Regions from separate parts of the Roseovarius sp. MBR-6 genome, predicted to be linked through region 1. Evidence: riboswitches for the same ligand, from Rfam matches in the RefSeq annotation. Region 1 holds a riboswitch; the other holds the start of a gene.

Region 1 (3,401 bases):
GGCTCAGCACCTCGCCGGTCATCAGCCGCTCGAAAAACGCGGGGCTCATGCCGATCACCCGGTCGAACACGGCCTTGCGGATATCGGCCACAACGCGCTCGCCCAGCCGTGTGACGAGCAGGTAGCGCGCCCCGGTCCCCAGCGCGAGCAGCGCCGCAATGAGAAGCGCCGCGCCAAAATACTGATCGAGCAGCGCGCCGTCCTCGACGCTGAAATTGTCCACCACCCGCCGCACCGCCATTGGCAGCGCCAGCGCCACGGCGGCGGTCAAGACCAGCGCGGTGATCGCCGCCACCAGAAGCGGGCGATAGGGACGCAGGAACGGCCAAAGCTCGGCCAGCGCGCTCACGCGCCGCGATTTCTCCCGATCGAGCAGATCGGCCCCGTTCTCGGCCCTGCGCACCATGGTATTCCTCCCGTTCCGTCGTCCCGGTTCTTGGCGAGTGCGGCGCGCGGGGTCAAGTGCTCCGATTGGTCGCAGGCGCTCAGGGGAGGGGCGAAACGCCGATCACCACGGGATGCGCCGCGACCAGCAGCGCAAAACCCGCAAGGCCCAGCCCGAGGCGCACAGCCGTGCCGGACCAGGAGGCGGGGCGCGGCGGCCAGAGCGGCGGGGCGCGGCGTGCCGCGTTCAGGTGCGCCCATTCCGCACCCATCATGCGCTTGCGGCGGCGGTCCACGATCCAATGCCCCAAGAGGGCGAAGCCGGCGAAAAGGCCGAAAAGCAGCACATGCGCCAGATCGCCATTGGGCAGCAGATGCGCCAGCGCCCAGAGCGCGAGGGCCAGCAGCAACGGATGGCGGGTGTAACAGATGAGGCCGGGGCGCGCGGGGTCGAACCCCGCCCCCTCGCGCCCGCCGAAGGAGAACGGGTTGGGCCTGCCCGCGGCCAGCGCCACCAGGAGGCAAACGCCAAGCATCGCGGCAAGCGTCACATGCGCCTGCCACCCGGCCCGCTCCCAGAGCGGCACAAAGGGCGCACGCCCCGCCGCTTTGATCAGCCAGTAAAGCACGCCAAGCGACAGCGCCGAATAGCCAAGGCCAAAGCCCCGCCGCCCCACCCGCGCCACCAGCGCGGACTTGACCGGCGGGCGCAAAGGCAGCGAGTGGCTCAGGAAAAACACCGTAAATGCAAGGATATATTCGGTCCAGCCCACGCCCCTGCCCTTCCACCATTCCGATCAGGTCTGGGCATAGCGCGCAGATACACGATGCGGCAAGCGCGATTTCCGCTTGCGCGAATCCCGCGTGGGGCGTATCGCGTATCTGCTTCGGTCCGGGGCCTTCGGGCGCCGGTGAAAAGGGAATACGGTGCGATCCGCGCTCTGGATCAATTCCGCAACTGCCCCCGCAACTGTAGGCGGCGAGCGAGACCGGCACATGCCACTGCGCCAGCAGGCGTGGGAAGGCCCGGTCAAGCGATGACCCGCAAGTCAGGAGACCTGCCGAAGTGATCACCCTATCCGGGCGCGGGGCGCGCCGTGGATAACGGTCTTTTCCGTAGTGGTGGCGCTTCACCGTCTGCGGAGGGGGCATGTCCTTTTCCAATGACCGACACGCAAGGAAACCGTGCCGCGATCCGGCATTGGGGGACAGACAGATGAAACATATCGCCACCTGCGCGCTTTGCGCTCTCGCCACGGCCCCCGCCATGGCCCAAGAGGCGTTCGACCTCGACACCATCACCGTCATTGCGAACCAGACCGCCACCGCGCTCGAGCGCAGCGGTGCGACCGTGGAGATCATCCCCGGATCCGAGGTGCAGGCCGCGCCCCGCGCGCGTCTGGGCGATTTCCTGACCTTCCAGCCGGGGATCACCTCCTCGGCCAACGGCCCGCTCGGCACCACCTCGACGGTGCGCATCCGCGGGCTTGGCGGGGCCTATGTGCCGGTCTTCATCGACGGTATCGACGTGACCGACCCGGCCTCGAGTGGCGGCGGCTTCGATTTCGGCGGGCTGACCAATGCCGGGCTTGGCCGGATCGAGGTGCTCAAGGGCTCGCAATCGGCGCGGTTCGGTCAGAACGCCGTGGGCGGCGTGATCAATATCGAAAGCCTGCGCCCGACCGAGGACGGCGTGCACGGCTTTGCCGAGGTCGAGGCGGGCAGCTTCGATTTCCGGCGCGGCGTGCTGGGCCTGACCGCGCGCACCGCGCGCACCGATCTCGCCTTTTCCTACAGCCGAACCGAGACGGATGGCTTTTCCGCCTCCGCCTTCGGCACCGAAAAGGACGGGTTCGAGGGAAGCCAGGCCAATCTCTACCTGCGCCACCAGTTTTCCGATAGTCTCGCCGCCGGGTTCACGGCGCTCTATACCGACACCCGCGCCGAGTTCGACGAGTTCGGCGGCGACGGCGCGCCGCCTTTCGACGAAGTCAACAAGAACGAAACCATCGGCGCGCGCGGCTTTGTCGAGGTGCAGACCGGGGCGGTCAGCCACGAGCTTGCGCTGAGCTGGTTCGAAAGCGACCGCACCAGTTTTTCCAACGGCGTGGCCAGCCCCTTCAAGGGCGAGCGGCGGCGCGCGGAGTATCGCGGCAGCTATGATCCGGGCGGGATCTGGGCGCTCAATTTCGGGGGCGACTACACCGAGGAAGAGGACCTGACGCAGACCATCGACATCGTCGGTGTGCAGGCCGAACTTCTGTTTGCCCCCACCGACACGCTCGATCTGGCCTTCTCGCTGCGCAATGACGACCATTCGGAGTTTTCCTCGGAACTCAGCTCGCGCGCGGCGCTGGCGTGGCGGGCGCGGCCCGATCTGATCGTGCGCGCCTCGGTCTCGGACGGGTTCCGCGCGCCGACGCTGGTGCAGCTTGACCCGTTCTTCGGCGATCCGAATTTCCAGCCCGAAACCAGCCTCAGCTATGATGTCGGCGTGGAAAAGCGCCTCAACGGTGACGGATTCCTGCGCGCCACGCTGTTCTACACCGAGATCGACAACCAGATTTTCTTTGACGACGCCTCGACGCGCTGCCCCTCGGGCTTTGGCTGTTTCGAGACCGGCGATTTCGAGGCCAAGGGGATCGAACTTTCGGGGCAGGTGGCGATCAACGCCTTTCTCACGCTTGACGCCGCCTATACCTTTACCGATGCCGAGCAGAACGACCGGCCCGCCGCGCGCGTGCCGCGCCATGATGTCGCGCTTGGCCTCGGCGCGCAGATCACGCCGCGGCTCGACGCGCAATTCACATTGCAGCATGTGGCGGATATCGAGCCGTCGGCCTTTGCCCCGCCGGTCAACAAGGTGGACGATTACACGCTCTTTCACGTCAATGCCAATTACGCGCTGACCGATAGGGTCACGGCGTTCCTGCGCGTCGAGAACCTCTTTGACGAGGATTACGAGACCGCAGGCGGGTTCAATACCTCGGGGCGTGCGGGCTTTGTGGGGCTGCGTG
Region 2 (3,401 bases), on a different contig from region 1:
GCACGGCAAAGGGCCAGTTCCAGTCGGTGACGATCACCAGATCATAGAGCGGATCCGCGCGGCGCAGCGCCTCGTGGCTGTGCGGGTAGGGGGCACGGACCATGAGGTTGTAATCCTCGTGCCCCGGATCGTCCGACCACAGATCGCCGGGGCGGATGGGGACCGCCCAATCGGCGGGGCGCGCGATGCGGTCGGGGCGATAGAGCATTCCCACGATGCGGTGGCTGCCTGCGGGCGTCGCGCCGTCGCCCTCGCGCTTGGCGGCGCTGATGCCCCCGCGCCCGATGGTGCAGGGATAGAGGCGGCCCTGAAAGCGCAGGCCAAGCGGGGTGAGAACCAGATCCTTCGGTGTCATGCCCTTTTGCTAGCATGTCTTGTGCGCCGGTCCAGCGGTTTCGGGAACGAACATCCCTTTATTAGCGCTATTGCTGCACATGCAAACTATACGTGCTGTGCTTAAATAGGCAGCGGATGCGCCTGAAAACTGTTCAATTGGTTAACCTTAGGTCAATTTTCGCCCATGCGTTTTCTGCATGGCAGAAATGTTCACGGTGGGTATTGTGCAGGTGCAGAAACAAGCTATCTTTGTCTCAACGAAGGGCGGCAGACGCGGGTTTGCCCCTCTAACGAAACGAAACGCAAGGATACGAAAATGGCACAGTCGATTGTCACGCGCCACAGCGCCGCCGTCTCGGTCGGCGAAGAGCTGCGCCGGGCCATCCATGCCGCAATGCAGCGGTTCGCCGATTACCGTGCCTACCGGCGCACGATCCGCGAATTGTCGGAACTGAGCGCTCATGATCTGGCCGATCTCGGCCTGCATCACAGCGAAATCCGGCGCGTTGCTTACGAATCGGTTTACGGCGCGCGCGCCTGAACCTCAAGAGATCGGCGGCACCTCTCCTCCTCCCGGGTGCAGCCGACACGGTCACGGGTTCCCTCTCCTCCTCCCTGGAGCCCGCGACCGGAAGACCGGGGCGCAAGCCCCGCAAGATCGCGAATGGCCCTCTCCTCCTCCCTGGGCCGGACGTGTCAGGAAGCGGCGGCCCCCTCCTCCTCCCTGGGGTCGCCGCTTTTCCTTTTTCCGGGTTGCTTTTCGTCAGTTGAGCCAGCGCGCGCGCCCGCGCCGCATCGGTGCGGGGCAGGGCAGGGCGGCCGTGCTCAAAAAATCGACAAAGGCGCGGGCCGCCGCGCTTTGCGCGCCCTGGGCGGCATCGCTCGTGAGCGCCTCGCGCGCCGTGTCGGTGGTGACGGGGCCGGGCGTGGCAAATACCCATTCAAGAAATCCCAGCCGCGCAAGCGCCTGCGCCTGTGCGCCGATGGCGGGGCTTTCCTCGAGCGCGTCGATGATTCGGGTCAGTGTCATGGTGGTTCTCCCCGGTCGCACCCCGGACCGGATGGGGCGAGGGGGAAGGGCGCGCGCGCCCGAATCGCCCCCCGCGATTGCGACAGTGCCGGGGCTGGTTTCCGGGCTTGGGGGGTGGGCCGTCCGGCCCGTGCGCTTCGGCGCCTTCCCGAGACCCGTGGTCCCAGTGGCATCGTGCCGAAACGCCCTCCCTTACCGTTGCGGGGGCAGCGCCGGTCTCTCACCGGCTTCCCAATTCTCCGCCCCGAGGGGCGGCACCCTGACCCACGCAGGCTACCAGCGTGTTTTTTCCCGGCAAGCGCAAATGCGGCGACACGGGACAGAAACCGGCGTGTGCCCTCTTTTGCAGGGGCCGTGCCCACGCTAGCGTGAGCCACCCAACTCAGGAGCCCGCCCGTGACCGATCCCGAGACCTTCTTGCGCGCACTCTTCGCGCGTGCCGTGGCCGTGGCCGACCCGATGCAGAGCCTCGCCGCGCATCTGCCGCCCCGCCCCGAGGGCCGCGTGGTGGTCATTGGCGCGGGCAAGGCAAGCGCGCGCATGGCCGAGGCGGTGGAGGCCGAATGGGGGCCTTGTGAGGGGCTGGTGATCACGCGCTACGGCTACGCGCGGCCCTGCGCGGGCATCGAGATCGTCGAGGCCGCGCATCCGGTGCCCGATGCGGCGGGGCTGGCGGCGACCGCGCGGATGCTGCGGCTGGTCGAGGGTCTTGGCGAAGGCGACACGGTGCTGGCGCTCATCTCGGGCGGCGCCTCGGCGCTATTGGTGCAGCCTGCGGGCGCGATCACGCTGGCCGAGAAACAGGCGGTCAACGCGGCACTTCTGGCCTCGGGCGCTCCCATCGGTCAAATGAACCTCTTGCGCAAGCATCTGAGCCGGGTGAAGGGCGGGCAATTGGCCGCCGCAGCCTTTCCTGCGCGGATGCTGGCGCTGATGATTTCCGATGTGCCGGGGGATGATCCGGGGATGATCGGCTCTGGCCCCACGGTGGGCGAGGCCAGCACGCCCGAGGACGCGCGCGCCATCGTGGCGCGTTACGGGATCGTGCTGCCCAATGCGGCCGAGGCGGTGCTGCGCGGCCCGACAGGGGTGGTCGCACCGGGGGATGTGCGCCTCAGTCGGGTGGAAAACGTGATTTACGCCGCCCCCTCGCAATCGCTGGCGGCGGCGGCGGATCTGGCGCGCGCCGAGGGGCTGCGGGTGGAGATCCTGGGCGACGATCTGGAAGGCGAGGCGCGCGAGGTGGCGCGTGACCATGCCGCGCGGGCGCGGGCGGTGCAACGCGCGCTGAAGGCCGGTGACGCACCGGTGCTGCTGCTCTCGGGGGGCGAGTTGACCGTGACGCGGCGCGGCGACGGGGTGGGCGGGCCGAATGCCGAATATGCGCTGGCACTGGCGCTGGCCCTTGGCGGGGCGGCGGGCATCCACGCGATTGCCTGCGATACCGACGGGGTGGATGGCGCGGCCGAGGTGGCCGGCGCGGTCATCGGGCCACAGACCCTGGCGCGCGCGCGCGCGGCGGGCGCAGACCCCGAAACGGCGCTGGCAAGCAATGACGCGCACGGGTTTTTCGGCGCGGTTGGTGGGCAGGTGGTAACCGGGCCGACGCTGACGAATGTCAATGATTTCCGCGCGATCCTGATTGCGCCCGCCTGACGTTCCGCGCGCGCGCGCGGAATCGAGTCGCATCCCGGGCCCGCTTTTGCGATACTGCACAAGTAATTTGAGGGAGATTGCCCATGAAACGCCGCGCCATTTTCGGACTTCTGGCTGCGCCGTTGCTGGCGATCGCGCAGCCTGTGAGCGCCGCCATCGTCAAGCTCGGCGCCGACGAGGTCGAGGCGCTGCTGGCAGGCAATACCATCGTCGGCACCTGGTCCGGCACGTCCTATCGCCAGTATTTCGCCCCGGATGGCACCACGCTCTATGTGCCCGAGGGCGGCAAGCCCGACGAGGGGCGCTGGCGCACCAATCCCGAGACCCACGATTACGAGAGCTGGTGGCGCAGCACCGGCTGGACGCCCTATGCGCTGGT

The links. Region 1 has a riboswitch for cobalamin ahead of ABIE57_RS13120 (TonB-dependent receptor plug domain-containing protein). Riboswitches for the same ligand answer to the same signal wherever they lie in the genome.
Region 2: another riboswitch for cobalamin. It lies ahead of ABIE57_RS09925 (hypothetical protein); the one in region 1 lies ahead of ABIE57_RS13120 (TonB-dependent receptor plug domain-containing protein).

Annotation. Positions count from the first base shown of each region.
Region 1 covers NZ_JBEPPW010000010.1:48,911-52,311, reverse strand. Annotated here, with positions in the region: gene ABIE57_RS13130 (ABC transporter transmembrane domain-containing protein) at 1-406, opposite strand, end outside; gene ABIE57_RS13125 (NnrU family protein) at 486-1,157, opposite strand; cobalamin riboswitch at 1,256-1,464, shown strand; gene ABIE57_RS13120 (TonB-dependent receptor plug domain-containing protein) at 1,601-3,401, shown strand, end outside.
Region 2 covers NZ_JBEPPW010000006.1:100,101-103,501, forward strand. Annotated here, with positions in the region: gene ABIE57_RS09915 (L,D-transpeptidase family protein) at 1-355, opposite strand, end outside; gene ABIE57_RS09920 (DUF1127 domain-containing protein) at 653-877, shown strand; gene ABIE57_RS09925 (hypothetical protein) at 1,100-1,366, opposite strand; cobalamin riboswitch at 1,442-1,643, opposite strand; gene ABIE57_RS09930 (glycerate kinase type-2 family protein) at 1,763-3,022, shown strand; gene ABIE57_RS09935 (hypothetical protein) at 3,106-3,401, shown strand, end outside.